One region of the Streptomyces sp. NPDC054834 genome, then DNA from elsewhere that is predicted to be linked to it. Evidence: riboswitches for the same ligand, from Rfam matches in the RefSeq annotation. Region 1 holds a riboswitch; each other region holds the start of a gene.

Evidence for each region. Region 1 has a riboswitch for cyclic di-AMP ahead of ACWGJM_RS38600 (M23 family metallopeptidase). Riboswitches for the same ligand answer to the same signal wherever they lie in the genome.
Region 2: linked by a shared signal. The riboswitch ahead of ACWGJM_RS15240 (M23 family metallopeptidase) and the one ahead of ACWGJM_RS38600 (M23 family metallopeptidase) in region 1 are both predicted to bind cyclic di-AMP.
Region 3: linked by a shared signal. The riboswitch ahead of ACWGJM_RS25290 (NlpC/P60 family protein) and the one ahead of ACWGJM_RS38600 (M23 family metallopeptidase) in region 1 are both predicted to bind cyclic di-AMP.
Region 4: linked by a shared signal. The riboswitch ahead of ACWGJM_RS00095 (transglycosylase family protein) and the one ahead of ACWGJM_RS38600 (M23 family metallopeptidase) in region 1 are both predicted to bind cyclic di-AMP.

The regions. Positions count from the first base shown of each region.
Region 1 is NZ_JBSGZV010000044.1:28,831-36,402, reverse strand. It holds gene ACWGJM_RS38610 (M16 family metallopeptidase) at 1-710, shown strand, start outside; gene ACWGJM_RS38605 (M16 family metallopeptidase) at 707-2,095, shown strand; cyclic di-AMP (ydaO/yuaA leader) riboswitch at 2,332-2,493, shown strand; gene ACWGJM_RS38600 (M23 family metallopeptidase) at 2,507-3,277, shown strand; gene ACWGJM_RS38595 (GntR family transcriptional regulator) at 3,492-4,187, shown strand; gene ACWGJM_RS38590 (HPr family phosphocarrier protein) at 4,336-4,617, opposite strand; gene ACWGJM_RS38585 (bifunctional acetate--CoA ligase family protein/GNAT family N-acetyltransferase) at 4,794-7,572, shown strand, end outside.
Region 2 is NZ_JBSGZV010000009.1:144,286-151,857, reverse strand. It holds gene ACWGJM_RS15265 (aspartate aminotransferase family protein) at 1-430, shown strand, start outside; gene ACWGJM_RS15260 (helix-turn-helix domain-containing protein) at 516-1,139, shown strand; gene ACWGJM_RS15255 (DUF6126 family protein) at 1,136-1,258, shown strand; gene ACWGJM_RS15250 (tyrosine-protein phosphatase) at 1,305-2,102, opposite strand; gene ACWGJM_RS15245 (alpha-galactosidase) at 2,272-4,344, shown strand; cyclic di-AMP (ydaO/yuaA leader) riboswitch at 4,652-4,811, shown strand; gene ACWGJM_RS15240 (M23 family metallopeptidase) at 4,816-5,739, shown strand; gene ACWGJM_RS15235 (SGNH/GDSL hydrolase family protein) at 5,946-6,731, shown strand; gene ACWGJM_RS15230 (TetR/AcrR family transcriptional regulator) at 7,072-7,572, opposite strand, start outside.
Region 3 is NZ_JBSGZV010000019.1:137,140-144,711, reverse strand. It holds gene ACWGJM_RS25305 (lipoprotein) at 1-591, shown strand, start outside; gene ACWGJM_RS25300 (GNAT family N-acetyltransferase) at 608-1,231, opposite strand; gene ACWGJM_RS25295 (DUF1996 domain-containing protein) at 1,345-3,360, opposite strand; cyclic di-AMP (ydaO/yuaA leader) riboswitch at 4,125-4,295, shown strand; gene ACWGJM_RS25290 (NlpC/P60 family protein) at 4,304-6,391, shown strand; gene ACWGJM_RS25285 (NAD-dependent epimerase/dehydratase family protein) at 6,367-7,452, opposite strand.
Region 4 is NZ_JBSGZV010000001.1:14,591-22,162, reverse strand. It holds gene ACWGJM_RS00110 (nucleoside triphosphate pyrophosphohydrolase) at 1-483, shown strand, start outside; gene ACWGJM_RS00105 (cytochrome P450 family protein) at 524-1,807, shown strand; gene ACWGJM_RS00100 (transglycosylase family protein) at 1,998-3,011, shown strand; cyclic di-AMP (ydaO/yuaA leader) riboswitch at 3,194-3,378, shown strand; gene ACWGJM_RS00095 (transglycosylase family protein) at 3,383-4,075, shown strand; gene eno (phosphopyruvate hydratase) at 4,406-5,713, shown strand; gene ACWGJM_RS00085 (FtsB family cell division protein) at 5,834-6,310, shown strand; partial or broken gene ACWGJM_RS00080 (DUF501 domain-containing protein) at 6,337-6,738, shown strand; gene ACWGJM_RS00075 (Ppx/GppA phosphatase family protein) at 6,997-7,572, shown strand, end outside.

The DNA of each region.
Region 1 (7,572 bases):
CCGAGCCGCGCGACGGCTCGCTGCCTCAGACCATCGGCGAGCAGCTGCGCGAGGTCGTCGTGGAGGAGGTCCCGGCGCGCGCCCTGATGGCCGCCTACCGGCTCCCGCACGACGGCACGCGCGCGGCGGACGCGGCCGACCTGGCGCTCACCGTCCTCGGCGGCGGCGAGTCCTCCCGCCTCTACAACCGGCTCGTACGACGGGACCGTACGGCGGTCACGGCCGGGTTCGGGCTGCTGCGGCTGGTCGGGGCGCCCTCCCTGGGCTGGCTGGACGTGAAGACCTCCGGCGACGTCGAGGTGCCGGTCATCGAGAGCGCGATCGACGAGGAGCTCGCCCGGTTCGCCGAGGAGGGCCCCACGCCCGAGGAGATGGAGCGTGCCCAGGCCCAGTTGGAGCGTGAGTGGCTGGACCGGCTCGGCACGGTCGCGGGCCGCGCCGACGAACTGTGCCGCTTCGCGGTCCTGTTCGGCGACCCGCAGCTCGCTCTCACCGCCGTCCAGCGCGTACTGGAGGTGACCCCCGAGGAGGTCCAGGAGGTCGCCAAGGCCCGGCTGCGCCCCGACAACCGCGCGGTGCTCGTCTACGAGCCGGTCTCCGCGGAGGCCGCCGAGCAGACCGAGGACGTGGACGTTCCCGAGGACCCGGAGGCCGAGGCCACCGTGGAGACGCGCGCCGACCAGAACGAGAACGAGGAGGCGGACAAGTGAGCGAGCTCGCCGCGATGGAGTTCCACCCGCAGCCCCAGGCGGGCGAGGCCAGGCCGTGGGCGTTCCCCGCGCCCGAGCGCGGCGCGCTGGACAACGGCCTGACCGTCCTGCGCTGCCACCGCCCCGGCCAGCAGGTCGTCGCCGTCGAGGTGCTGCTGGACGCGCCCCTGGACGCCGAGCCGGCCGGCCTGGACGGCGTCGCCACGATCATGGCGCGGGCCTTCTCCGAGGGCACCGACAAGCACTCGGCCGAGGAGTTCGCCGCCGAGCTGGAGCGTGCGGGCGCCACGCTCGACATGCACGCCGACCACCCCGGCGTCCGCCTCAGCCTGGAGGTCCCGGCCTCCCGCCTGGCCAAGGGGCTCGGGCTGCTGGCCGACGCCCTCAGAGCGCCCGCGTTCGCCGACGGCGAGGTCGAGCGGCTGGTGCGCAACCGCCTCGACGAGATCCCGCACGAGCTGGCCAACCCCTCCCGCCGCGCCGCCAAGGAGCTGTCCCGGCAGCTCTTCCCGGCCACCTCGCGCATGTCCCGGCCCCGCCAGGGCACCGAGGACACCGTCGCCAAGATCGACTCGGCGGCCGTCCGCGCCTTCTACGAGCGGCACGTGCGGCCCGCCACCGCCACCGCCGTCGTGGTCGGCGACCTCACCGGCATCGACCTCGACGAGCTGCTCGGCGAGACCCTGGGCGCGTGGAGCGGCTCCGCGGCCCAGCCGCGCCCGGTGCCGCCGGTGACCGCCGACGACACCCAACGCGTCGTCATCGTCGACCGCCCCGGCGCCGTCCAGACCCAGCTGCTCATCGGCCGCGTCGGCGCCGACCGGCACGACCGTGTGTGGCCCGCCCAGGTGCTCGGCACCTACTGCCTCGGCGGCACCCTCACCTCCCGCCTGGACCGCGTCCTGCGCGAGGAGAAGGGCTACACCTACGGCGTCCGCGCGTTCGGGCAGGTCCTCAGGTCCGGCCCCGAGGGCAACGGCGCCTCGATGCTGGCCATCAGCGGCTCCGTGGACACCCCGAACACCGGTCCCGCCCTCCAGGACCTGTGGACGGTGCTGCGCACGCTCGCCGCGGAGGGGCTCACCGACGCCGAGCGCGACGTGGCCGTGCAGAACCTCGTCGGGGTGGCGCCGCTGAAGTACGAGACGGCGGCGGCCGTGGCGAGCACACTGGCCGACCAGGTGGAGCAGCACCTGCCCGAGGACTTCCAGGCGACGCTGTACCGGCAGCTCGCCGCGAGCGGCACGGTGGAGGCCACCGCTGCGGTCGTCAACGCCTTCCCGGTGGACCGTCTGGTGACGATCTTGGTCGGGGACGCGGCACAGATCAAGGAGCCGGTCGAGGCCCTCGGCATCGGCGAGGTCTCCGTCGTGCCGGCCGAGTAGGCGAGCGACAGCGGCACGCGCGCGTGGGGCCCCGGTGACGATGGATCACCGGGGCCCCACGGTGTTCCCCGGGTCCGTCTCCCATGTCTCTGCCCAGATGTCCGAATTGGGGCGGAGGTTGCCTGTCTGCCCTGTGGCGTGCACTACAAAAACCCTGTTGCGTTTGAGGATTGAAAGTCGTGGCCCTTAGCGTCGTCCAGGCTGTTCGTCAGGCAGTGCGCCGCACCCGCGGCACCGGACAGCGATCGCCGAGTCCCCGTACGGCGCGAGCCAGGGGAGCCGGGGACCCATCGTCCCTTGGGGTGAATCGGACGCCCGCGCACACCGCGAGGGGGCCCGTAGGAGACCTTCCTGCTCCGAACCCGTCAGCTAACCCGGTAGGCGAGAAGGAAGGAAAGGACCAGCCACTTCATGGCGTTCACCCGCGCCACCGGGAAGCACCGCCGTCCCAGCCGGATGCACCGCACCACCGCCCGCGCGGCGGGCGTCGCGGTCCTCGCCACCACCGGCGCCGTCGGCAGCCTCGCCGCCCCGGCGCTCGCCGCCGAGCCCGCGCCGGCGCCCGAGCAGACCGCCCTCACCCCGGTCATCGCCATCAGCGAATCGGTCCCCGAGCACATCGACGCCCAGGCGGCCGCCCAGCAGGAGGCCGCCGACCTGAAGGCGGCCGAGGAGGCGGCGCGGAAGAAGGCCGCCGAGCAGGCCCGCGAGCAGGCGGAAAAGGCGCGCGAGGCCAAGGCGCGGGCGGCCCGCGAGGCCGAGCGCAAGCGGCTCAACGCGTTCGTGGCGCCGATCACCGGGTCCTACGTCTCCACCGGCTACCAGGCCAGCAGCTCCCTGTGGTCCTCCGGCTCGCACACCGGCATCGACTTCCACGCCGCGAGCGGCACCGCGGTCCACGCGGTCGGCTCCGGCACAGTGGTGTCCACCGGCTGGGGCGGGGCGTACGGCAACCAGATCGTGATCAAGATGGCCGACGGCATGTACACCCAGTACGGCCATCTGTCCTCCATCGGCGTCTCGGTGGGCCAGAAGATCGTCCCGGGCCAGCAGATCGGCCTGTCCGGCGCGACCGGCAACACCACCGGGCCGCACCTCCACTTCGAGGCCCGCACCACCCCCGAGTACGGCTCCGACGTCGACCCTGTCGCCTACCTCCGCAAGCACGGCGTGAACGTCTGACGAAGGCGCACTCCCGCCAGGAGACCCACCCCCACCCGAAGCCCCGGTCCACGAGCCGGGGCTTTTGTGGTTTCCGTGCGCCCCGTCACCCCTCGCTGTCCAAAAAATATCCATGGATTCCGACCCGCCGTCGGAAATTCCCGCTCATTGCAATAGAGTCACGGAACGCGCGTCCATCGGCGACGTTTCACGGGGATTAAGGCGGAGGTCGGTCATGCGTATTCCGGCGCACTCGGTATGCACGGCGATCCGGGACGACATCGTGGCCGGCGTCCACGAGCGCGGCAGCCGCCTCACGGAGGAACTCCTCGCCCGCCGCTACGGCGTCTCGCGCGTCCCCGTCCGGGAGGCCCTGCGCACCCTGGAGGCCGAGGGCTTCGTGGTGACCCGGCGGCACGCGGGCGCGTGCGTCGCCGAGCCGACCGAGCAGGAGGCCGCCGACCTGCTGGAGATGCGCATGCTGATGGAGCCGCTCGGTGCCGCCCGGGCCGCCCAGCGGCGCACCGAGGCCCATCTCAAGGTGCTGCGCGGCCTGGTGCGGCTGGGCCAGGAGCGGGCCCGCCGGGGCAACAGCGACGACCTGCGCTCCCTGGGCGGCTGGTTCCACGAGACGCTCGCCCAGGCCTCCGGCAGCCACGCCCTGACCTCCGTACTGACCCAGCTGCGGCACAAGATCGCCTGGATGTACACGGTGGAGGCGCCCGCCGACCCGGTGGAGTCCTGGACCGAGCACGGCGCCATCGTGGACGCGGTGGCGCGTGGCGAGGGCGAGCGCGCCAGGGCGATCACGGCGCTGCACACCGAACGCGCGACGGCCGCGCACCGGCTGCGTTTCACCGGCGGCACCGACCGCCCGGAACGCGTGAGGACTTCGCAACAAGCCGTAAACATTCCGAGCCTGCGGCATTAACACGGGCGCCGTATACAAAGAGGAGCAATTCGGCGGGGGTTATTTTCCGCTGCCTGAATTCATGGCGCTCCCGGAATTCCCGGTAAAACGGTGGAGCCGCGCCGCCCGAAAGGGGCGACGCGGCTCCACCGTTCTGTGCGGTGTGCGCTCAGACGGTCTCGGGCAGTTCCTCGAGTCCCTCGGAGACCAGCTTGGCCAGCCGGTCCAGGGCGGCGTCCGCACCCTCGGCGTCGGAGGCGAGGACGATCTCCTCGCCGCCCTGGGCGCCGAGGCCGAGGACGGCCAGCATGGAGGCCGCGTTGACCGGAGTGCCGCCGGTCTTGGCGATCGTCACCGGCACGCCTGCGGCCGTGGCGGCTCGGACGAAGATGGATGCGGGGCGGGCGTGGAGGCCCTCGGCCCAGCCGACGTTGACGCGGCGCTCAGCCATGTGTTGCTGCCCTTCAGTTCTCAGGGTTGTCTAGACCAGTTTCCCATATCGTGAAGCATGCCCGGAGTGGTCCTTCGTCCCGTCCGGGTGTGTCGTCGGATCGCGGCCTCGATCCGATGTCGTCCCCCACAGACTGCCTCGCGCCGTTGTCGGACGCGAGCCGTACTCTGGGGCCCATGCAGACCCCGGCGGACCGGCAGGACCGGCACGACTACCCCGCCCACTGGGAGGCGGACGTGGTGCTGCGCGACGGCGGAACCGCGCGCATCCGGCCCATCACCGTTGATGACGCCGACCGGCTGGTCAGCTTCTACGAACAGGTGTCGGACGAGTCGAAGTACTACCGCTTCTTCGCGCCCTACCCGCGCCTGTCCGCCAAGGACGTCCACCGCTTCACGCACCACGACTTTGTGGACCGGGTGGGACTCGCGGCCACGGTCGGCGGCGAGTTCATCGCCACCGTACGCTATGACCGCATCGGCGCCGACGGCATGCCCGCCTCCGCTCCCTCCGACGAGGCCGAGGTCGCCTTCCTGGTGCAGGACGCCCACCAGGGCCGCGGGGTGGCCTCCGCCCTCCTCGAACACGTCGCGGCCGTCGCGCGCGAGCGGGGCATCCGCCGCTTCGCCGCCGAGGTCCTCCCAGCCAACACCAAGATGATCAAGGTGTTCACGGACGCGGGTTACACCCAGAAGCGCAGCTTCGAGGACGGCGTCGTACGCCTGGAGTTCGACCTCGAACCCACCGACCGCTCGCTCGCCGTCCAGCGCGCTCGGGAACAGCGCGCCGAGGCACGGTCGGTGCAGCGGCTGCTGGTGCCGCGGTCGGTCGCCGTGGTCGGCGTCGGCCGCGAGCCCGGGGGCGTGGGGCGCGGCGTCCTCGGCAACCTCAGGGACGCCGGCTTCACCGGACGCCTGTACGCCGTCAACAAGGCCTACCCCGAGGACCTGAAGGAGGCCGGCGGGGTGCCCGCGCACCGCTCGGTGCGGGAGATCGACGGCCCCGTGGACCTGGCCGTCGTGGCCGTGCCCGCCGAGCATGTGCCCGAAGTGGTCGCCGAGTGCGGCGAGCACGGCGTACAGGGGCTCGTCGTGCTCGCCGCCGGGTACGCGGAGGCCGGGCCGGACGGGCGCAAGCGACAGCGCGCACTCGTCCGGCAGGCGCGCACGTACGGCATGCGGATCATCGGGCCGAACGCCTTCGGGGTCATCAACACCTCCGAGGAGGTGCGGCTCAACGCCTCCCTGGCACCCGAGATGCCCCGCCCCGGTCGCATCGGGCTGTTCGCCCAGTCCGGCGCCATCGGCATCGCGCTGCTGTCCCGGCTGCACCGGCGCGGGGGAGGGGTCACCGGCGTCACGGGTGTCTCCACCTTCGTGTCGTCCGGCAACAGGGCGGACGTCTCCGGCAACGACGTCCTCCAGTACTGGTACGACGATCCGGACACCGACGTCGTCCTCATGTACCTGGAGTCCATCGGCAACCCCCGCAAGTTCACCCGGCTCGCCCGGCGGACCGCCGCGGCGAAACCGCTCGTGGTGGTGCAGGGGGCCGGGTCCGCGCCACAGGGGCACGCGGTACGGGCCACGCGGTTGCCGCATGCCACCGTGTCCGCGCTGCTCAGGCAGGCCGGGGTGATCCGGGTGGACACGATCACCGAACTGGTTGACGCCGGACTGCTGCTCGCCCGGCAGCCGCTGCCCGCCGGGCCGCGGGTGGCGATCCTGGGGAACTCGGAGTCGCTGGGGCTGCTGACGTACGACCAGTGTCTCGCGGAGGGGCTGCGGCCGATGCGTCCCCTGGACCTCACGACGGGGGCTTCGGCGGAGGATTTTCACGCGGCGTTGTCCCGGGCGCTGGCCGATGACACGTGTGACGCGGTGGTGGTGACCGCCATACCGGCGATCGGCGAGGCGTCGCCGGGGGACGCGGAGCTGGCGGAGGCGCTGCGGTCGGCTGCCGCCGGGGTGCCGGGGAAGCCGGTGCTCGTCGTGCACGTGGAGCTCGGGGGACTCGCGGAGGCGTTGTCGGCCGCGGCGAGCACGGCACCGCAAGGGGGCACCAAGGCACCAGGCACCGAGGGCGGGGACCCGCACCGCCCCGTGGAACGACTGCCCGCCATGGCGGCGGCTGTGGACAAGCCGGCCGGCACCGCCCCCGCCGGCACCGGCTCGCGGCTCATCCCCGCCTACCCCGCCGCCGAGCGGGCCGTACGGGCTCTCGGGGAAGCCGTGAAGTACGCGCAGTGGCGCAGGGAGGCCGCCGACCCGGGGAAGGTGCCCGAGTACGAGGACATCGACGAGAAGGGGGCCGCCCTGCTCATCGACGGGATGCTCGCGCGCGGGCAGGGCCTGACGCTCGGGACGCAGGAGACCTGCGAGCTGCTCGGGAAGTACGGCATCCAGGTGCACCGCGCGCTGCCCGCCCCCACCCCGGACGCCGCCGCCGAAGCCGCCCGCACCCTCGGCTACCCCGTGGCCCTCAAGGCGACCGCCCCGCACCTGCGGCACCGCGCCGACCTGGGCGGCGTACGCCTCGACCTCGCGGACGAGGAGCAACTGCGCCGGACGTACGCGGAGTTGACCGAGCTGTTCGGTCGGCCCGAGGAGCTGCGGCCGGTGGTGCAGGGGATGGCACCGCGCGGCGTCGACACCGTCGTACGGGCCGTGATCGACCCGGCGGCCGGGGCGGTGCTCTCCTTCGGACTCGCCGGAGCGGCCTCGCAGCTGCTCGGCGACATCGCTCACCGGCTGGTTCCGGTGACCGACCGGGATGCGACCTCCCTGGTGCGGTCGATCCGGACGGCGCCGCTGCTGTTCGGCTGGCGCGGCTCGACCCCTGTGGACACCCCGGCCCTGGAGGAGCTGCTGCTGCGCGTGTCCCGTCTGGTCGACGACCACCCCGAGGTCGTCGCGGTCACCATGGAGCCCGTCGTGGTCGCCCCGCAGGGCCTGA
Region 2 (7,572 bases), on a different contig from region 1:
GGAGAACGAGCAGATCGTCGCGAACGCCCGCGCGACCGGCGAGCAGCTGAAGTCCCGGCTCGCCGCGCTGACCGGCAAGTACGAGCTGCTCGCCGACGTCCGCGGCCGGGGCCTGATGATCGGCATCGAGTTCGGCAGGCCCAGCTCGCTGAAGCTGCGCAGCCGCTGGACCATGCTCCAGGCCGCCCGCAGGGGCCTGTTCGCGCAGATGGTGGTCGTCCCGCTGCTCCAGCGGCACCGGATCCTCACCCAGGTCTCCGGCGACCACCTGGAGGTGATCAAGCTGATCCCGCCGCTGGTCATCGGCGAGCGGGAGGTGGACCGGTTCGTCGACGCCTTCACCGCCGTGATGGACGACGCGCACAGCGGCGGCGGCCTGATGTGGGACTTCGGCAAGACACTGATCAAGCAGGCGGTGGCCAACCGCTGAAGCCGCGCGGTCCTTGCCGTCTCGGCGTCTTTGCCTCTGAGGCAAAAATTTTGCCAATAAGGCAATATTCCGGCTGAATGGAGGCATGAACGCCTCAGAAGCCGCACCGCCGGCGGGCCAGGGCGACGACCTGCCCGCCGTGGCGCCGCAGCTGCGCGCCCTGCGCCGACGCGCCGGCCTCACCCTGGAGGCCGCGGCCCGCGCCGCCGGCCTCTCGCCCGCCCACCTCTCCCGGCTGGAGACCGGTGGGCGCCAGCCCTCGCTGCCGATGCTGCTCGCGCTCGCCCGTATCTACGGTACGACCGTCTCGGAACTGCTCGGCGAGACGGTCGCCGACCGGGACGCCATCGTGCGCGCCGCCGACATGGAACCGACCCGGGCGGGCGGCTGGACGTACTTCCAGGCCGGATCCCCCGGGCGCGGCATGCAGGCACTGCGCGTCCGGGTGCCGTACGGCACCCAGGGCGACATCGTGCGGGTCCACCCCGGCGAGGAATGGCTCTACGTCCTGAAGGGCCGCCTCGGACTGCGCCTCGGCGACAGCGCGCACCTGCTCGCGCCCGGCGACAGCGCGCACTTCGACTCGCTCACCCCGCACCGCCTCGCCGCCGAGGACCACGACGGCGTGGAGCTGCTGTTCGTCCACACCCTGCTGCAGAGCCCCACGGCCACACTGTGCCTGGGCCCCCTGACTGGAGAGCTGCCATGAGCGACTACGAGGAGAAGTTCCCCCGCTCCCTGTGGATCCGGCTGATCATCTACATCGCCGTCGGCCACCTCTTCGCCGCGTTCCTCTACCTGCTGTTCGCGGTGGGCGCCAAGAGCTGACCGCCGTCGGTCGCTGTCACCTGCCGTCAGCTGCCGTCAGCCGCCGTCAGTCGAGGAGGCGCTCGCGCAGCCGCTCCCGGGTCCGAGGGGTGAGTCCCAGGCCCTGCTCCAGGTAGGCATCGACCCCGCCCCACGTCTCCTCGAGGCTCGTGAAGGCCGCCGCCAGATACTCGGCGCGCGCGTCGAAGAGCGGGCTGAGCAGCTCCATCACCTCGGGGGTGTACGCGGTGTCCGGGCTGCCGTTGCGGCGCACCCGGTAACGGCGGTGCTTGGCATTGGACTCGAGGTAGTCGGCGACGATCGCCTCGCGCTCCACGCCCACCGCGAGGAGTGTCACGGCTATGGAGATGCCCGCGCGGTCCTTGCCCGCCGCGCAGTGCATCAGCGCGGGGACGCTGTCCTCGGCGAGGGCGTGCAGCACCTGGGAGTGCTCGGCCGTGCGCTCCGTCACGATCCTGCGGTACGAGGTGATCATCCGGTTCGCCGCCTTGCCGTCCGCGAGGATGACGCGTAGCTGGTCGAGGTCGCCGTCGCGGACCATCTTCCAGAACTCGGCGCCGTCCGCCGGGTCGCTCAGCGGCAGGTTCACATTGCGCACGCCGGGCAGCTCGACGTCCGGGCCCTCGAGCTTCTTGTCGGCCGCGTTGCGGAAGTCGAAGACCGTGTGCAGGCCGAGGGAGGCGAGGAACGCCGCGTCCTGATCGGTGGCGTGCGCGAGATGACCGCTGCGGAACAGCACCCCGGACCGCACCCGCCGTCCGTCCGCCGTGGGCAGGCCGCCCACGTCCCGGAAATTGCGTACTCCGGCCAGCTCCGGCTCGGTCGACGGGACCTGCTGCGTCACGTGGGCTCCTTGCGTCGCTCCCGCCGTCGCGGCTCGCCGGCGGGCACGCTGACGACGATACGACATCGGTTTTCTCAGGCAATGAGTTGTCCACAGGCGTTGCCTCCGGGGCCGGAAAACCTTGATGATGTTGGTGCGTGAGCGGATCTGTTGACACCTGTGAGGGTTGATGGTGGACATCGCCGAAGACGGTCGTACGTGGCTCCTGACGGGGCCCACCAGCAGTTATGCGCTGCACCTCACGGAGGCGCACGAACTGCTCCACCTCCACTGGGGCCCGCGCATCGCGCTCGCCGACGCCGAGGCCCTCGCCGTCCGTCCGCTGCCCGGCTACTGGCCCTTCGAATCCCCGCTCGACGGCCGCGAGGAGTACCCGGTGGAGGGCGGCCCCCGCTTCGTCCGGCCCGCCCTGTCCGTGCGCACCGAGGAGCGGCGCGGCACCGAGTGGACCTTCGAGGCGTACGACACCGAGGGCGACGGGCTGCGGCTGCGTTTCCGGGACGGCGGTCTGACCGTCACGCTCCACTACCGGATGCGCGGGGACGTCGTCGAGCGCTGGGTGACCGTCGGCAACGGCGGTGACGCGCGCGTGGAGCTGCTGCGCGCCGACGCCGCCACCTGGACCCTGCCCGACCGGGACGGCTGGCGGCTGTCCCAGCTGCACGGCCGGTGGGCCGCCGAGTCCCGGCTGACAAGTGCGCCGCTCAGTTACGGCGACAAGGTGATCGGCAGCCGGCGCGGCCACACCGGCCACCAGCACCTGCCCTGGGTGGCCCTCGACACCGGCGCCGGCGAGGAGCACGGCGAGGTCTACGGCTGCGCCCTCGGCTGGTCGGGGTCATGGCGGATCGCGGTCGCCCAGCTCCCCGACGCCCGAGTACAGATCACCGGCGGCGCCGGCTACGACGACTCGGGCCTGCTGTCCCTGGCGCCGGGGGAGTCGTACACCACGCCCGTCTTCGCGGGCCTGTGGAGCGACGGCGGTTTCGGCGGTGCCAGCCGTGCCTGGCATGCCTACCAGCGGGCGTACGTCATCCCGGACGCCGACCGGGACCGGCCCGTGCTGTTCAACTCCTGGGAGGCGACGAACTTCGACATCTCCGAGGAGCAGCAGGCGACCCTCGCCCGGCGGGCGGCGGCGGTCGGCGTCGAGCTGTTCGTGGTCGACGACGGCTGGTTCGGCGCCCGCACCAGCGACCGCGCCGGCCTCGGCGACTGGACGCCCAACCCCGACCGCTTCCCGAACGGCCTGGGGCCCCTCGCGGACTATGTGCACGCCCTCGGCATGCAGTTCGGCATCTGGGTCGAGCCCGAGATGGTCAATCCGGACAGCGAGCTGTACCGCGCCCACCCCGACTGGGTGCAGTTCCAACCTGGACGAAAGCGGACGGAGTTCCGCAATCAGCTCGTCCTCAACCTCGCCCGCGAGGACGTCCGGCAGTACCTCTGGGAGCAGCTCGACGGGCTCCTCTCCAGCGCCCCGGTCGACTATGTGAAGTGGGACTTCAACCGCTGCTTCACCGACGCCGGCTGGCCCGGCGAGCCGTACCCGCAGCGACTGTGGGTGGACCACGTCCGCGGCTTCTACGGTCTCCTCGACCGGCTGCGGGCGGCCCACCCGGGCGTCGCCTTCGAGTCCTGCTCGGGCGGCGGCGGCCGGATCGACCTCGGTGTCATGAGCCGTACGGACCAGGTGTGGACCTCCGACAACACCGACCCGCTGGACCGGCTGGCCATCCAGCACGGCTTCAGCCAGGTCCACCCCGCGCGGGTCATGGCCGCCTGGGTCACCGACAGCCCGAACACCCAGCTCAACGACCGGGTCAGCTCCCTGAAGTTCCGCTTCGTGAGTGCCATGGCCGGGGTCCTCGGCGTCGGTGGCGACCTCTCGGAATGGACGGAGGAGGAGCTCGCCGAGGCCCGGGAGTGGGTGGAGCTCTACAAGGAGATCCGCCCGGTCGTGCAGCGCGGCGACCTTCATCGGCTGCGGCCGCCGGAGGGCGGGCTGAGCGCGGTGCAGTACGTCCTCGGGGACGAGACGGTCGTACTCGCCTGGCTCCAGGCGCAGCGGTACGGCGAGCCGGTCCCCGCGCTGCGGCTGCGCGGGCTCGATCCCACGGCGTCGTACGAATGCCGTGAAACGGGCGAAATCCATCGAGGTGCCGTCCTGCTGCACCACGGGCTGCGCACGGAATTGCGCGGTGACCTCGATGCGACGGTTCTCCGCCTGCGTCGCATCTGAGTAATATGCCCGAATTGGACCCTTCATTGCAACTAACCATGAAATAGGGGGTCATGGAGGTCGAGTGGGTGATGAGCATCATATTCGTGACCGTCCGTTGTGCGTCATGTTCACGTAATCCGTATGGTTTTCCTCGGATTTGAAGGGGTGGAGAAGAAGGGAATTCACGGAGGGTGACCGGGAATTCCCGCAACGGATCAAGCGAAACGCGGACAGGGGGAACCATCTGCTTGTCCCTTCGCGTCCCGCTCGCTTACGTTCGCCACCAATCCGGACGGAACGCCGAATCCTGCCGCCGCCCGGAGCCCGGACACACTCACCCGTGCACGGCAGGAGCGGGGGACCCACCAGGTACGACTGCCTGTCCCGGTCTCCGGGACGGCTAGGGGTGAAGCCGCGCTCCGTGGGCGGCCGGGCAGCTCCAGCCCGAACCCGACAGCTCACCTCGCAGGCGCCGGAGAGGAATCCGCCATGCCCGCGAAGGGTAAGCACCGCCGTCCCAAGAACCGGCGTTTCACCCGCTCCATCGCCCTCGCCGGAACCGGCGGCGCCGCGCTGGCGCTGCCCCTCATGGGGGCCACCGGCGCCCATGCGGCCTCCGCGGCCACCGCGAAGGACTCCGTCTCCGAAAAGGCCGTCCAGGCCGTGCCGGTGGCCGAGAAGAAGGCCGCCGCCGCGCCTTCGGGCGCGCGCACCTACACGGTCCACGAGGGCGACTGGCTCGCGAAGATCGCCGATGAGCAGAACGTCCGCGGCGGCTGGCACCGGCTCTACGCGGACAACCGCGAGGCCGTCGGCAGCGATCCCTCGCTGATCCACCCAGGCCTGAAGCTGACCCTCGGCAAGAAGGCCGCCGGGACCGGCACGAGCACCAAGTCCTCCGACCAGAAGAAGACTTCGTCCTCCTCGCGCGCGAGCACGCCCTCGACCTCGCGCTCGGCCACGCGGACCCAGCCGTCGTCCGCCGCGGCGCCGAACGCCGCCACCGGCTTCACCCTCCCGGTGTCGGGTGCCGCCATCGGCACCGGCTATCACGTGCCGGGCGGCATGTGGTCCAGCGGTTACCACACGGGCGTCGACTTCGTCGTCCCGACCGGCACCTCCGTCAAGGCAGTGGGCGCGGGCACGGTCGTCTCGGCCGGCTGGGGCGGCGCCTACGGCAACCAGGTCGTGATCAGGCTCGCCGACGGCTACTACGCGCAGTACGGCCACCTGTCCTCGATCTCCGTCTCGGCCGGGCAGACCGTGGCCGCGGGCCGGCAGATAGGCCTCTCCGGCGCGACCGGCAATGTGACCGGCCCGCACCTGCACTTCGAGATCCGCACCACGCCGGACTACGGCTCGGACGTGGACCCGGTCGGCTACCTCCGCTCGCACGGCGTCGCCGTCGCCTGACAAGCGCGGTGCTCGGACCACCGAAGGCCGGACCCCTGATCCCCGGGTCCGGCCTTCGGTGCACGCGGGTGTATTCCCGTCCGGCGCCTTTCGGCGCCGTGGCTTATCTCACCGTCCGTCAACCCCGTATTACGGTCGCGTAGGTCACATCGGAAGGTGAATCATGGGCCGATGTGGCAGACGATTCGAAGAGTGACAACAGATCAGTGATCGGGTCGTACGTGGCGGTGGGGGACAGCTTCACCGAGGGCGTGGGCGACCCCGGGCCGGACGGGGAGTTCGTCGGCTGGGCCGACCGGTTCGCGGTGCTCCTCGCGGACCGGCGGCCCGAGGGCGACTTCCGGTACACGAACCTCGCGGTACGCGGCAAACTGCTCGACCAGATCGTGGCGGACCAGCTCCCGCGCGCCGTCGAACTCGCCCCGGACCTGGTGTCCTTCTGCGCGGGCGGCAACGACATCATCCGCCCCGGCACCGACCCCGACGAGGTGGCCGAGCGCTTCGAGCTGGCGGTGGCACAGCTCACCTCGGTCGCGGGCACGGTCATGGTGACGACCGGCTTCGACACGCGTGGCGTGCCCGTGCTCAAGCATCTGCGCGGCAAGATCGCCACGTACAACGGTCATGTCCGGGCCATCGCCGACCGCTACGGCTGTCCCGTCCTCGACCTGTGGTCCCTGAGGACGGTCCAGGACCGGCGCGCCTGGGACCACGACCGGCTCCACCTCTCGGCCGAGGGGCACACGCGCGTGGCCCTGCGGGCCGGCCAGGTGCTCGGCCTGGACGTCCCCGCCGACCCGGAGCAGCCCTGGCCGCCGCTCCCGCCCCGGGGCACGCTCGACATCCGCCGCGACGACGTCCACTGGGCCCGCGAGTACCTGGTCCCGTGGATCGGCCGCCGGCTGCGCGGCGAGTCATCCGGCGACCATGTGACGGCCAAGGGCGCACTGTCCCCGGACGACATCAGGACGCGGATCGCCTCGGTGGCCTGAGCGGATTCCCTCCGGGGGTCGGCGGTGGCTGCCCGGAGGCGGTACGGCGCCGGGCTGCGGTGCCGTACCGCCCCCGGCGATCGGGGGACGGGCCCGCACGGTCCCCGGCCGGCGCGGCCTCAGCCGCCGGGCAGCGGGCGCGGGCGATTCCAGCGCGGTCATGCGCGGGCGGGAGCGATGCCCCTGCCGCCCTGCCGCCGCCGGGTACACCCCCGTCGGGGCGCCGCCCGCGCCGAGGAGTGCCGGCCCCCGTACGCGCGGCCGGGCGCTCCAGGCCGAGGGCGCCCGCGCCACCGGCCGTGGCCTCCGGTGCCGCGGCCTCTGCCGCCCGCGCGGAGCGTCAGCGTTCCGTCACATTCTCCCGGTCCAGGCCCAGTTCCCGGGCCAGTGCCTCGTCCACCCACTCCTGGGCGCGGGAGCGGGGCACCGCGCCGGCGTAGGACGTCAACTGGACGGCGAGGCCGTCGAGCAGGGCCGTCAGGCGCATGGCCGTGGCGGCGGGGTCCGGGCAGTCGAACTCGCCCGCCCCGACGCCCTCGGCGATGACCTCGGCGATCGCCGCCTTCCACTGCCGGTCCAGATCGCGGGTGACCTCCCGCAGGGCGGGCTCGCGCAGCGCCACCGCCCAGCCCTCGATCCACAGCCGCCAGCCCTTGGCCTGGCCGGTGGGCGCGTACCAGCGCACGGCGGCCCGCAGCCGGCGCAGTGCGGACGTGCGACGGCCCAGCAGCTTGCGCAGATGCGCGAGGTCGCCCTCGGCCGCGTGCGTGAAGGCGGCGGCGACCAGCTTCTCCTTCGTCGAGAAGTGGTACAGCACCAGCGCGTTGCTCACACCGAGCAC
Region 3 (7,572 bases), on a different contig from region 1:
AGCCGGGGAAGCGGAGCGGCGGGCGCGCCCGCCAAGGCCGGCGGCAGCATAGGCGCCGCGGGCTCCGCCTGCGAGCTGCCCGTCACCTTCGACATCGCCGAGGACTGGAAGGCCGAGGCGGTCGACGCGGGGACGTCCGCGAGCGCCGCCGGCGGCTCAGGCGGCTCCAGCGGGTCCGGCGGAGACGACGACCTGGCCGGCGACCTCGCCGACGCGCTGCTCCGCCAGGGCCCGGTCGCCCTCGCCTGCGAGGTCGACGCGAAGCCGGCCGGGAACATCGGCTTCCTGCGCGTGTGGAAGGGCGAGCCGGGCGACGCGGACGCACGTGCCGTGCTGCGGGCCTTCGTGGCGGCGGAGGACAACACGAGCAAGGAGAAGTACCGCTCCTTCAAGACCGGCGGTGTCTCCGGCGTCGAGGTCGAGTACGTCTACACGAGCAAGCTCCTCGACGAGTCCAAGAAGGAGAGCGCGCTGGCCGTCACCACCGACGACGGCCCGGTCGTACTGCACCTCGGCGGGATGGACAGCGAGGAACACGAGGAGATGCTCCCGGCGTACGAACTGGCGAAGCGGAGCCTGCGCATCGCCTGAGCCCGGCGCCCGTCCGTCACAGCGGGCGGGTGGACCGGCCCAGGTAGGTCAGGGGACCGGGGTCCGGCACCAGTATCACCTCGAAGCCGAGGCGGTCGTAGAACACGCGGGCGGCGGTGTTCGCGGTCACCATGCCCAGATGGACGGACGGAACTCCACGCTCGCGCAGTGCCGAGAACAGGGCGTCCATCAGCCGGCGCCCGTGACCGCGCCGCTGCCATCGCGGCAGCAGGTCGATGTGCAGGTGCGCGGGGTGGCCGGTCAGTTCCGGCAGCAGCATCCGCTCGGGCCGGTGCAGCAGCGACACCATCTCCTCGCTCGGCGTGCGCGGCGCCGCCGAGGATCTGGGGTAGCGGCCGGCCACTCGGGGGATCCAGATGTCACGGAAGGCCTCGACGAACTTTGCCGTGTCCGCCGTACCGACGACGTACCCCACCGGCCGCCCCTGCCCGTCGTCCAGGACGAAGGCGAGCTCCGGCTCCAGGAAGCAGTAGGGCTCGACGAAGAGAGTCGGCATCAGGCGCTGGTCCGGATACAGGGCCCGCGAGTCGCCGCCGTTGTGGGCGGTGCGGACGCATACGTCGGCGACGGCGGCGCGGTCGGACGGGCGGTACGGGCGGAGGTGGGGGCTGGAGTCCATGAACGACACCCTGATGCTTACGGGAGCGCTCCCACAACCCGATTCCCATGGGCATCCGGGGGCTTCGCGCCCCCGGATGCCCGGCTCAGGGTCCGGCGTCGGCCGGACCGGCGTCACCTCGCGGAGCGCCCGCTGCGGCGCAGCACCACGAAGCCCGCGATCAGGAGCACCGCGCCGAGCGCGCCGGGCCACAGGTGTGCCCCCGTCTCGGCGAGGCCGCCCTGGACGGCCTGCGGCTCGGTCTGCGGCTCGGTCTGGGCTCCGGTCTGCGGTGCCGTCTGTCCGGCGGTAGCGGACGGTTCCGCCTCAGCGGTGGTCGACGGCTCGGTGGACGGGGTGGACCGGCCGGCACCGCTGTGGTGCGAGCCGTGCCGGTTCGGGTCCGCCGCGGGGTTCCGGGTGGACGACGTCGTCGTGAAGACTCGGGGTGCCTTGGTGGTGGGGGCCGGGGCGGAGGCCGTACCGGGGTCGTTCGCCGGCTGCGTGCTCGGCGCCCCGGAGGACGGCTGCTCGGACGACGGCTGCTCCGGGGCCGACGGCTGCTCCGGGGCCGACGGCTGCTCCGACGACGGCTGCTCGGAAGGCTGCTGCTCGGAAGGCTCCTGTGTGGGCTGCTCTCCCCCGCCGTTGCCCGGGTTCGCCTGGCCGCCGTCGCCCGGTGAGGCGTCGGCGCTCGGCGACGGTGTGCCGCCGGATTCCCCGCCTGCGCCGCAGGTACGGCCCGAGTTGATGCAGTCGACCATCTCCCGCATCAGGCCCTCGTCGAAGACGTTGATGAAGTCGCCGTGGTCCGTGACCGGCTTGTGCTGCTGCTCCGGGAAGGAGTCCACGGAGAACAGCGGATGCGTCCGGCCGCCGTCCTGGAGGCTCGGTGCCGTGACGTCGTACACGATGCGCTGCACGAGTTGCGGGATGGCCTGGAAGCCGCCCGGGCACTTGCCCTCGGCGTCGGCGAACGCCACGTGGGTGCGGTGGTTGGCGCTGTCGATGTTCCGCCCGTCCCAGCAGCTCTGGAACCGGAACGTGCGCACCACGTCGCTGCCGGACGGGCACAGCGGGTACTTGTCCTTCAGCTGCCGGTCCTCGAAGCCGGTGCAGCTCCAGGAGGCGTTGGCGTTCGCGGGGCCGTTGACGAAGGCCTTGGCGTCCCCGGTGATGATGCGCAGCAGGCGCGGCATGGCCGTGACCTTGCCGCGGGCGCTGCCCTCGAAGGTCAGCGTGACGTCCTTCGGCGTGACGATCTGACCGGCGTTGCCCTCGGTTCCGCCGCCGGGGGCGTCCGCGTCGCGTTCCCTGGTGCCGTTCTGGAGGCGCAGCACCGGCCAGTAGTACGTGGACTTGTCGCCCTGGTCCACGCAGCTCGTGTCGGCGTTCGCGAGGTCCTCGTCGCTGGCGAAGGCGTTGTTGGCCTGGTTGCCGATGTAGTCGTGGAAGTGGTGGGCGCCGTTGGTGACGCCGGGAGCGACGATCACATTGTCGGAGTTGAACAGGCCGTTCGCGTTGACGCCGCAGCTGGAGGTGAACGTGCCGCGCGATGCGTCGGCCTGCGGGGCCGGGGTCCGGACGTCGGGCTGGACGGTGGTGATGTCCGTGTAGTCGGCGGCCACGGGGCCGTTGCCGCCCTGGCCGGAGCCGCCGTTGCCGTTCTGGCCGTCGCCGCCCTGGTTCTGGGTGCCGCTGTTCTGGCCGCCCTGGTCGCCGCTGCCCGCGGCGCCGCCCTGCTCGGCGGGCGGGCGCAGGGTGCACGCGGCCATGTCCTCGAGCCCCTGCGGGCGGTCGCCGACACTGTCGATGGCGGTGGCGATGCGCTCGATGGCCGCGCTCCGCTTCTCCTCGAGCGGGTTCATGATCGTGCCGTCGGCGGACCCGGGGTCCTGCCTGACGGCCTGCGCGGACGCCTGGAGTTGCTGGTAGGCGGCGGACACCTGCTGGTCCAGGAGGGCGAGTTCGCGGTCGACGTCCGCCCTGGCGTCGTCCGGCACGGAGGTCAGGCGGCTGCCGACGTCCGGGCAGTCGATGGTGGCCGACCCCGAGCCCCAGCCGCCCGCCTGAAGCACCCGGGCGTCCGTGCCGCCCTCGGTCGCCGAGGCGTAGACGTTCGCCGCGACGAGTCCACCCCCGCCCAGCATCAGGGCTACCGCGGCGAACGTCGCGCGCCGTGCACCTGTCGGGCGTCTGCGCCTGTTGCGTCCCACAGAACCACTCCCACACCTCGTGGCCGGCCCGGCATGGCAAGCCCCCGTCCCATACGGAGCCGGACGCGGGTGTGTTCAAGCACCTCACCGATTCATCGTGAACTCACAGGAGACGCCGGTCACGCCGGGCCGGCTGCGGCCGGCCGGCTTCCGGGACACTTGACCTTGTCTGCGTCGAGGCCTTCAGACTCGTCAGGCCGGGAAAGAATGCAACGAGGCACCCCTGAAATCCCTCAGTGACACGGCCCCCCCTATCGCCGCCGCGCACCGAGGGGGCAGGCCATCACCGGCCTGGGGCCGGAAGCGGCCTTTTCCTGCGGGAATCAGAATCGCGCAGTTCCCTCAGCTCCCCGGCGGGCGCTTTCTCGGCGGATTCCAGATTTCGCCGACGCCGTCGGCGGCACCGGGACGCGGACCCGGAGGACCTCGCCGACGCCGTCCTGCGGGAGTTGCTCCCGAGGGAGGGGCGACCGACGACACCGCGCTCGTCATCATGCGGTTATGAGGCGTCATCATGCGGTTGTGAGGCGGGGTTTCGCACGCCCCTCCGGGCACCTTCACCGGACGGCCACGAGCGCCAAGATGAATATCACAATTACGTATCGGACATTCCGCGCTTCAACCTTCACACCAGCCACACAAGTTGGTTAAGTTGGCGTCCAGACCGCACGGCTCCCCCCGGCGAACCTCGCCGGGCCGCGCGGCCTCCGCCGAATCCGGTGTCCCCGCAGGGCAACGGAGCCGGGGACCCAACCGACTTGGGGTGAATCGGCCCGACCGCCCGACGGGGCAGGGCCGTAGGGCATGCCTTCCACCATCGACCGCCCGAACCCGCCAGCTAACCCGGTAGGCGGAGCACGGAAGGAGTACGTCCCCCATGGCGCGCGAAAGCCGCGACGAGGTTCGGCAGCGAATCGACAGCCTTTACGACCAGACCGAGAGCGCCACGGGGAACTTCAACGCGACCCGCGCGACATCGGGGGGAACGCCCGGTCGTGGTGTGCGCCTCCGCAGGTCGGACAGGGGGAACGATCCCGCTCTGGACAGCATCGCCCAGCAGTGGATGACCGGGGCCCGTTCCAAACTGGGTCCCACCTCCCCCGCCGTACTCCCGGCGGACCGGACGTCACAGCGCCCGACCAGCCCCGCCGGTCTGGACAACATCGCCCGGCAGTGGATGACCGGGGCCCGCTCCAAACTGGGTCCCACCTCCCCCGCCATACTCCCGGCGGACCGGACGTCACAGCGCCCAGCCGGACGGCGCTCCAACGTCCCGGTCCCGAAAGAGCTGTTGGAAGCGGCCGAGCGCATCCTGCCGGAGCTGACCGCCGGGACCTCCGGGCAGGCGGGCGGACGCGCCGTGCCGGAGCTGACGGCCCGTCCCAGGGCGGAGCTGACGGCCGGGCCCGTCGCCGCGCTGCCCGCCGTGCCGGAACCGCGGCAGGAGACCCCCCTGGCGCTGCCCGCGGCCGAGCCGCGGCGGTCCTCGCCGCTGGCCTCGAAGGAAAAGAACCAGAAGAAGCTCGCCACGGCCCGGGACCTCCTCTCCCGCCGGATCGCCCAACCGGGCGCGCCCGCTCCCCTCGCGGCGGCCGAGCCCGCGCCTCCCGCCCCACAGGCTTGGCGTGGCGACCCCGAGCAGACCCTTCAGCCCGCGGAGCAGGAGTGGCTGCGCCGGCAGTGGTCCGGGCTCAGTGGGGGCTTGTCCGCCATGGGTGAAGCGAAAGCCCGCGGAGGTGCGGCGGCCGGGAGGAGCGCGATGGCCGGTGCCGGCATGGCAGCCGCCACGGCTGGGTCCCCCGGTGCCGGCGCAGCCGTCGGTGCCGCCCCGTCCATGGGCGTCGCCGCCCAGGGCGCGACCCCCATGACCGCCACCGGAACATTCAGCGTCCCCAACCCCCTCACGGACAGCGGCGCCTTCAGCGTCCCCAACCCGGTCGCGAACACCGGCACCTTCGCCGTCCCCAACCCCCTCACCGACAGCGGCGCCTTCGCCGTCCCCAACCCCCTCACCGACAGCGGCGCCTTCAGCGTCCCCAACCCCGTCGCGAACACCGGCACCTTCGCCGTCCCCAACCCCCTCACCGACAGCGGCGCCTTCGCCGTCCCCAACCCGGTCGCGAACACCGGCACCTTCGCCGTCCCCAACCCCCTCACCGACAGCGGCGCCTTCAGCGTCCCCAACCCCGTCGCGAACACCGGCACCTTCGCCGTCCCCAACCCCGTCGCGAACACCGGCACCTTCGCCGTCCCCAACCCGCTGACGGACAGCGGCGCCTTCAGTGCCCCCAACACCGTCGCGAACACCGGAGCGGTCCCCGCCGCGGCCCCCCTCACCAACACGGCAACCGTCACCGCCCCCAGCCCCGTCACGAACACAGGGACCTTCAGCGTCCCCAACCCCCTCACGGACAGCGGAGAGTTCGCCGCGATGCCCCCCTGGGCCGCAGCCGGGGTCTTCGCCACCGCCAACCCTCTCGTCGCGCCCAGCCCCGTGCCCCCGTCACCGGCCCCCATCGCGGCCCCGGTCGCGGCGGCTCCGGCCCCGACGCCGCCCCCTGCCCCAGCCCCCGCACCCACCTTCGCCCCCACCCCCGCCCCCTACGAGGGAAGGGCCGCGCAGGCGCTGGCGTTCGCCCGGGCGCAGATCGGGCGGCCCTGTGTGTGGGGTGCGACCGGGCCGGACTCCTACGACTGCTCGAGTCTCACCCAGGCCGCCTGGCGAGCCGCAGGCGTGGCGCTGCCGCGGGCCGCGCGGGAGCAGGCGGACGCCGGGACACCTGTGGCACTGAGCGAGGCCCAGGCCGGTGATCTCGTGATCTTCTTCCAGGACGCCGGCCATGTCGGCCTGTACTCCGGCAACGGCATGATGATCCACGCCCCGGGCCAGGGCGCGTACATCCGCGAGGAGTCGGTCTACGGTGCCGGGGAGGCGGCGATTCACCGGGTGATACGGCCCGCGTGAGACCGGCCGCGCCGGCTCTCGTAGTGGTCGAGCAGGGTCTCTTCGACCGGTCGGTAGGAGAGGCCCAGCTCGTGCACGCTCCGGCTGTTGTCCACGCGGAAGCGGATGCCGAGGTGCTTGCGGATGTAGTCCTGGGTGAGCCCGAACGCGGGCCCCAGGACGCGTACCGGCCAGTGCGGGAGCGCGGTGCGCGGGAGGCGCAGGTCGCGGGGGTGGCGGGCCCGGATGACGCGGGACATCTCCAGGAAGGACGTCATCGTCTCGGCCGCGACGATGTAGCGGCCCTTGGCCGCCGGGTTCTCGGCCGCGGCGATGTGCGCGTCGGCGACGTCCCGTACGTCCGCCGTGGTGAAGCTGAAGTCCGGGGCGCCGTAGCAGAAGTACCCCTTGAACAGCTCGTCGAGCAGGAAGAGGCTGCCGGACCCTGACGCGGGGGTGAGTGAGGGGCCGAGGATCAGTCCGGGGTTGACGGACACCATCCGCCAGCGGTCCTGGGCCCGTTCGGCCTCCCAGGCGATGCGCTCCGCGACGGTCTTCGCGTAGTGGTAGGGGTTGTTCTCCACCGTGCTGGTGGTGTTGAAGTACTTCTCCGACAGCACCTGGCCGTCCATCTCGAGGACGTCGGCGTAGTCGCCGAAGACCGCGCCCACCGTGGAGGTGAGGACCAGGGTGTGCACGGACGGCGCCCGCTCCACCGCCGCCAGCACGTTGCGGGTGCCCAGCACGGCCGGGTCGACCACGTCGCGGCGGCCGTCCTCGATCTGCTCCGGCATGAGGAACGGCGACGCCACGTGGAAGACCACCGCGCAGCCACGCACCGCCTCGTCGAAGGAGCCCTCCTGGAGCAAGTCGGCCTCGAACAGGGTCAGTTGACCGGGAAAGGCCTCCTGCATCTCCCAGAGGGGCCGCACCTTCGCGCGGTGTGCGGCGCGGCGCACGGTCGTGTGCACGTGGTAGCCCCGTTCCAGCAGCCGCCGCACCAGATGGCTGCCGACGAACCCGCTGCCGCCGGTCACCACGGCGGTCCGGTCCCCGTCCCCGCGCTCCCCCACCCTGCTCACCCTTCAAGGGTCGGGCATGCCCATGACCGGTGTCCACACCCCCGCCAGGGCATAAGACCGGTTTATGAGCTCATAGACGGGACCCGCGTACAAACTTAGGCCTGCCTTAGTTTAGGCTTC
Region 4 (7,572 bases), on a different contig from region 1:
CGGGAGGAACTGGGCGACGTCCTGCTCCAGGTCGTCTTCCACGCCCGCATAGCGGAGGAGGACGCCGACGCCCCCTTCTCCGTCGACGACGTGGCCGGCGGCATCGTCGCCAAGCTCATCCACCGCCACCCGCACGTCTTCGGCGACGCGACGGCCGAGACCCCCGAGGAGGTCAAGGAGCACTGGCTGCGGACCAAGGCGGTCGAGAAGCAGCGCACCTCCGTGACGGAGGGCATCCCCCTCGGCCAGCCCGGTCTCGCCCTCGCCGCGAAGCTCTCCTCCCGGGTACGCACCGCGGGCCTGGACGTGCCCCTGCCCCAGGGCGAGGGCATCGGCTACGACCTCCTGGCACTCGCGACGCGAGCCGAGGCGGAGGGTGTCGACCCGGAGGCGGCCCTGAGAGCGGCGGCCCGGGCCTACCGGGACGCGATACGGGCCGCCGAGGGCGTGGCGGGTCAGGGCCTGTCCGGCGGACGGCCATAGCCCCCGAGGCACGCGCCGAGAAGCCGGATACCGTCAAGGGGTGACCAACCAGCCCCACCCCCAGGCAGCCTCCGACGCGCCCGCCCCTGATCTGTTCACCTGGGAGTTCGCGAGCAACCCCTACCCGGCCTATGCCTGGCTTCGGGAGCACGCGCCCGTGCGGCGGACGAAGTTGCCCAGCGGGGTGGAGGCCTGGCTGGTCACCCGGTACGCCGACGCCAAGCAGGCGCTGGCCGACCCGCGGCTGTCGAAGAACCCGGCGCACCACGACGAGCCCGCGCACGCCAAGGGCAAGACGGGGATCCCGGGGGAGCGCAAGGCCGAGCTGATGACGCATCTGCTCAACATCGACCCGCCGGACCACACCCGGCTGCGCCGACTGGTCAGCAAGGCGTTCACGCCCCGCCGCGTCGCCGAGTTCGCGCCGCGCGTGCAGGAGCTGACGGACCACCTCATCGACGGGTTCGCCGCGAAGGGCTCCGCCGATCTCATCCACGAGTTCGCCTTCCCGCTCCCCATCTACGCCATCTGTGACATGCTCGGCGTCCCGCGCGAGGACCAGGACGACTTCCGGGACTGGGCGGGGATGATGATCCGCCACGGCGGAGGCCCGCGCGGCGGGGTCGCACGGTCGGTGAAGAAGATGCGGGGCTACCTCGCCGAGCTGATCCACAAGAAGCGTGAGGCGCTCCCGGCCGAACCGGCGCCGGGCGAGGACCTCATCTCCGGTCTCATCCGCGCCTCCGACCACGGTGAGCACCTCACCGAGAACGAGGCCGCCGCCATGGCGTTCATCCTTCTGTTCGCCGGGTTCGAGACGACTGTCAATCTCATCGGCAACGGCACGTACGCCCTCCTCACGCACCCCGGGCAGCGGCAGCGGCTTCAGGAGTCCCTCGCGCGCGGCGAACAGGACCTGCTGGAGACCGGCGTCGAGGAACTCCTGCGCTACGACGGCCCGGTGGAGCTCGCCACCTGGCGGTTCGCCACCCGGCCGCTCACCGTCGGCGGGCAGGACATCGCACCCGGCGACCCCGTGCTCGTCGTACTCGCCGCCGCGGACCGGGATCCCGAGCGGTTCGCCGACCCGGACGTCCTCGACCTCGGACGGCGTGACAATCAGCACGTCGGTTACGGCCACGGCATCCACTACTGCCTCGGCGCCCCGCTCGCCCGGCTGGAGGGCCAGACCGCGCTCGCCACCCTCCTCACCCGTCTTCCCGACCTCCGACTCGCGGTGGAACCAGCCGATTTGCGGTGGCGTGGGGGGCTCATCATGCGTGGACTGCGCACCTTGCCCGTGGAGTTCACGCCCGTCCGGTAATCGACTGGTAAGCGGCACGGCGGACGGCGCCCTCGCAAAAAAGTGACCAGCGTTCAACTCTGTGATCTTCACGTGATCTGCGCGGCATTAACTTGTGACAAGTGATCGTCTGCCGATACGTTCACTCGTCAGCGCGGCGCCTCACCGCAGCCGCCGCGCCGGTTACTGCTGTCTTGCGAAAGGTCACCGCATGCTCTCCGGGAACGGTCGCCACCGACGCCCCCGTCAGGCTCCGGCCCTCCTTGTCGCGGCCGGAGTGACCGGCTCCGCCATCGCGATCCCGTTGCTCGGCGCATCCGCGGCCAACGCGGCCGACGGGACCACGTGGGACAAGGTGGCCGAATGTGAGAGCGGCGGCTCGTGGAGCGCCGACACGGGTAACGGCTACTACGGCGGCCTCCAGATGTCCCAGGACGACTGGGACAAGTACGGCGGCCTCGACTACGCCTCCAGCCCGGACCAGGCCAGCCGCTCGCAGCAGATCGCGGTCGCCGAGAAGATCCTCGCCGACCAGGGCACCAAGCCCTGGGCCACCTGCGCCCTGCTCTCCGGCCTCACGTCGAACTCCGCTTCGGTGGACGTCGACACGGGCGTCGGGGGGTCCGGATCATCCGGTTCCGACGACTCCTCCCACTCGTCGAATTCATCCGATTCATCCGATTCCAAGGAATCCAAGGGGTCCGCGGATTCTTCGGGATCGTCGTCCGGTTCGTCGGGGTCGTCCGATTCCGGCTCCTCGTCGGACGCCTCGCCCTCGCCGGGCTTGGATGCCGATGCGGGCTCCAAGGGTGCGGACGATTCCGCCAAGACGGACAAGTCGACATCTTCCGGCTCCGGGAAGTCCCGGGGTAGCGGCGGCTCGTCCACGGCATCCCCCGAGGTCGACGACTCGGACAATTCATGGCAGACCGGGGGTTCCTGGAGCCTTGTGGACACCGGGGCGATCAGCAGCGGCCGTCACCGGGGTGACAGTGCGGACGAAAGCGTGACAAAGGGTCAGACCGCCACCACCTCCGGCCGGCACGCCGCGCGCGACTACACCGTCCGCGACGGTGACACCCTCGCCTCCATAGCCGACTCCCTTGACCTCGAGGGCGGGTGGCGGGCGCTCTACGCCGCGAACAAGGACGCCATCGGCACCGACCCGAACAACATCGCCCCCGGTCAGACCCTGGAACTCAGTGCCGAAACGGGTGCAAAGTAGCGGGAGTTGACGCCCCGTTTTGGGCTTGTTGTCCGCTTTGCTGAAAGTGTGGGATGAGTCTCAGAAGCCCTGATCGTCTTTGAAATTCCGCGGATCGCGTGTCTACGGTCGTGACCGCTCGCCAACGCGGGCCCCGGTCGTCGCAACGCCGAATCCTGCCAGCGGCTGCCCGGGAACAGTCGTCGCGTCAAGCGCCGTAGGCAGGAGCGGGGGACCCAAGGTAAGCGCCGGGCCCGGAGGTCGAAAGACCGCCGGGGACGGCTAGGGGTGAAGCCGCACCTCGCACGAGAACCACGCGAGGTGCGGCCGGGCAACTCAACCGGCCCGAACCCGACAGCTCACCTCGCAGGCGTCGGTGAGGGGATCGATCCATGCTGTTTTCCGGCAAGGGCAAGCACCGTCGTCCGTCCAAGGCCGTTCGCGCCATCGCTGTCGCCGGTGTCACCGGCGCCGCCGTCGCCGCCCCGCTGATGGCGGCCGGCAACGCCTCCGCCGCCACCGCCTCCGAGTGGGACGCGGTCGCCCAGTGCGAGTCCGGCGGCAACTGGTCCATCAACACCGGTAACGGCTACTACGGCGGTCTCCAGTTCTCCGCCTCCACCTGGGCCGCGTACGGCGGCACGCAGTACGCCCCCCAGGCCAACCAGGCCTCCAAGTCCCAGCAGATAGCCGTCGCCGAGAAGGTCCTCGCCGCGCAGGGCAAGGGTGCCTGGCCGGTCTGCGGCAAGGGCCTGTCCGGCGCCGCCTACACCGGTTCGAGCAGCGGCTCCTCGAACTCCTCCAACTCCTCGAGCTCTGCCGGCACCACCACCCGGTCGGCCGACCAGAAGGCCGCCTCCCGCTCCTCGGAGCGCCCGGCCGCCAAGAAGACCGTCACCACCCCGACCGGCAAGAAGGTCAAGAAGGGCGACGGCGAGTACAAGGTCGTCAAGGGGGACACCCTCAGCTCGATCGCCGAGAAGCACCACGTCGCCGGCGGCTGGCAGAAGCTGTTCCAGCTGAACAAGGACATCATCGACGACGCCAATGTCATCTACCCGGGCCAGCAGCTGCACCTGAAGTGACACCTGGCTGGTAGTACGACCACAGCGCCCTCATATCCGTGGCCTCCATGATGGAGGCCCCGTGAGGGTCACGCCCCCCGTCCCCCACGGGGCTCCCCGCTCCGGCGCGTGTTCCCCCGTACGCGCCGGGGCGGGGTCTTTTCTTTTCCTTCTGCTTCCCCTCCGCCTCTCGGTCTCTTTGCCTCCCGGCCCTTTGTTCCGTCGGCAAACAATGTGTACCGTCACCGTGTCCACGGGGCGGTCGGTCGGCTGCCGACGGCCCGGGGACGGTTAGGCTCTAGTCGCAAGGCACACCAGCCCCGCACTTTCAGCGTCACATCCAAGAAGGAGATGCTCGTGCCGTCCATCGACGTCGTCGTAGCCCGGGAAATCCTGGACTCCCGAGGCAATCCCACGGTCGAGGTCGAGGTCGGCCTCGACGACGGCAGCACGGGTCGTGCCGCCGTCCCGTCCGGCGCCTCCACCGGCGCCTTCGAGGCCATCGAGCTCCGCGACGGTGACCCCAACCGCTACCTGGGCAAGGGCGTCGAGAAGGCCGTCCTCGCCGTCATCGAGCAGATCGGCCCGGAGCTGGTCGGCTACGACGCCACCGAGCAGCGCCTGATCGACCAGGCGATGTTCGACCTGGACGCCACCGACAACAAGGGCTCCCTCGGCGCCAACGCCATCCTCGGCGTCTCGCTCGCCGTGGCCCACGCCGCCTCCGAGGCCAGCGACCTCCCCCTCTTCCGCTACCTGGGCGGCCCGAACGCGCACCTGCTGCCGGTGCCGATGATGAACATCCTGAACGGCGGCTCGCACGCCGACTCCAACGTGGACATCCAGGAGTTCATGATCGCCCCGATCGGCGCGGAGTCCTTCTCCGAGGCGCTGCGCTGGGGTGCCGAGGTCTACCACACCCTGAAGAAGGTCCTGAAGTCGAAGGGCCTGTCCACCGGCCTCGGTGACGAGGGCGGCTTCGCCCCGAACCTCGAGTCCAACCGCGCCGCCCTCGACCTCATCCTCGAGGCCGTCAAGCAGGCCGGCTACATCCCGGGCGAGCAGATCGCGCTCGCGCTCGACGTCGCCGCGTCCGAGTTCTACAAGGACGGCAAGTACGAGTTCGAGGGCAAGTCCCGCTCCGCCGCCGAGATGACTGAGTACTACGAGGAGCTCGTGGCGGCCTACCCCCTCGTCTCCATCGAGGACCCGCTGTTCGAGGACGACTGGGCCGGCTGGAAGGTCATCACCGACAAGCTCGGCGACAAGGTCCAGCTGGTCGGCGACGACCTGTTCGTCACCAACCCGGAGCGCCTGGCCCGCGGCATCGAGGAGGGCACCGCCAACGCCCTGCTCGTGAAGGTGAACCAGATCGGCTCGCTGACCGAGACCCTGGACGCCGTCGAGCTCGCCCAGCGCAACGGCTTCAAGTGCATGATGTCCCACCGCTCCGGCGAGACCGAGGACGTCACCATCGCCGACCTGGCCGTCGCCACCAACTGCGGCCAGATCAAGACCGGCGCCCCGGCCCGCTCCGAGCGCGTCGCCAAGTACAACCAGCTGCTGCGCATCGAGGAGATCCTCGACGACGCGGCGGTCTACGCCGGCCGCAGCGCGTTCCCGCGCTTCAGGGGCAACGCCGAGGTCTCCAAGGGCTGACCCCAACCGGTCAACCCCGAGTAAGGCCTAGCCAGTCGTACGTACGTCCCCGTACCCGGTCCCGTACCGTGTCCGGGGACGTACGCACGTAGGAAGCACCCAGGGGAGGCGGAGAGCCAGATGGCCGCGAAGGAACGGGACCGTTTCTCCACCGCGACCAGGATCCGGCTGCTCGGCGAGCAGACGGCGGCCCGGGTCTACCGCTCCCAGACCAAACGGCAGGCCCGCCGCTCCCGGCTCACCAGCCGGGCCGCGCTGCTCGCCCTCGTGGTGTGCACCCTGGTGGTGGCCCTGGCCTACCCGATGCGGCAGTACGTCTCCCAGCGCGCCCAGATCGCCGACCTTCAGCGGGAGAAGCAGCAGGCCAAGGAGCGGGTCGAAGAGCTGCGCGACCTCAAGGCGCGGTGGCAGGACGACACGTACGCCGAGCAGCAGATCCGGCGGCGGCTGCACTATGTGATGCCGGGGGAGACCGGATACGTCGTGATCGACCCGGGCGCGGCCAAGCAGGCGCGCGCCGACCTGGTGGCGGCCGACCGCCCCTGGTACGCGAACGTCTGGGACGGGGTCGACAAGTCCGACGCCTCCGACCAGTGAACCCACAGAGAGACTTTCGTACAGGCATGGAAACGCCCCCGCCCTCCACTCCCCGCACCGAGCCCACCGAGGCGGACGTCGAGGCCTTCAAGCAGCAGCTCGGGCGGCCCCCGCGCGGACTGCGCGCGATCGCGCACCGGTGCCCCTGCGGACAGCCGGACGTGGTGGAGACCGCCCCCCGGCTGCCGGACGGCACGCCCTTCCCGACGACGTACTACCTGACGTGCCCGCGCGCCGCCTCGGCGATCGGCACGCTGGAGGCGGACGGCGTCATGAAGGAGATGACCGAGCGGCTGGGGAGCGACCCCGAACTGGCCGCCGCCTACCGGGCCGCGCACGAGGACTACATCCGGCGCCGGGACGAGATCGAGGTCCTGGCAGGCTTCCCGAGCGCGGGCGGCATGCCGGACCGCGTGAAGTGCCTGCACGTCCTCGTGGCCCACTCGCTGGCCGCGGGACCGGGCGTGAACCCCCTCGGCGACGAGGCGATCGCCATGCTGCCCGAGTGGTGGCGCAAGGGGCCGTGCGTGCAGCCGCTCGAGGCGCCTGATCCGGCGGACGAGCACCCGGGTGAGGAGGGCGCGGTCTTCGACCCCGCCGAGGCCCGCAGCGGCTTCTTCGCCGACAAACCGCTCGTCGCGGAGGGCTTCTCCCGGGTCGCCGCCGTCGACTGCGGCACGAACTCCATCCGGCTGCTGGTCGCCGACGTCAACCCTGCCACCGGCGAGCTGCTGGAGCTGGACCGGCGTATGACGATCGTGCGGCTCGGCCAGGACGTGGACCGCACCGGCCGGCTGGCGCCCGAGGCGCTGGAGCGGACCTTCGCCGCGTGCCGCGAGTACGCGGACGTCATCCGTGAACTGGGCGCCGCGAAGGTGCGGTTCGTCGCCACCTCCGCCTCCCGGGACGCCGAGAACCGGGACGAGTTCGTGCGCGGGGTCGTGGACATCCTCGGGGTCGAGCCCGAGGTGATCTCCGGCGACCGGGAGGCCGAGTTCTCCTTCACCGGCGCGACGAAGGAGCTGACGGGGCGTGCGGACCTCGCCAGGCCCTTCCTGGTGGTGGACATCGGTGGCGGCTCCACCGAGTTCGTCGTCGGCGACGAGCAGGTACGCGCCGCGCGCTCCGTCGACATCGGCTGCGTGCGGATGACCGAGCGGCACCTGCTGCACGACGGCAAGGTGAGCGATCCGCCCACCGAGGAGCAGATCGCCGCGATGAGGGCGGACATCGAGACGGCCCTCGACCTCGCCGAGGAGACG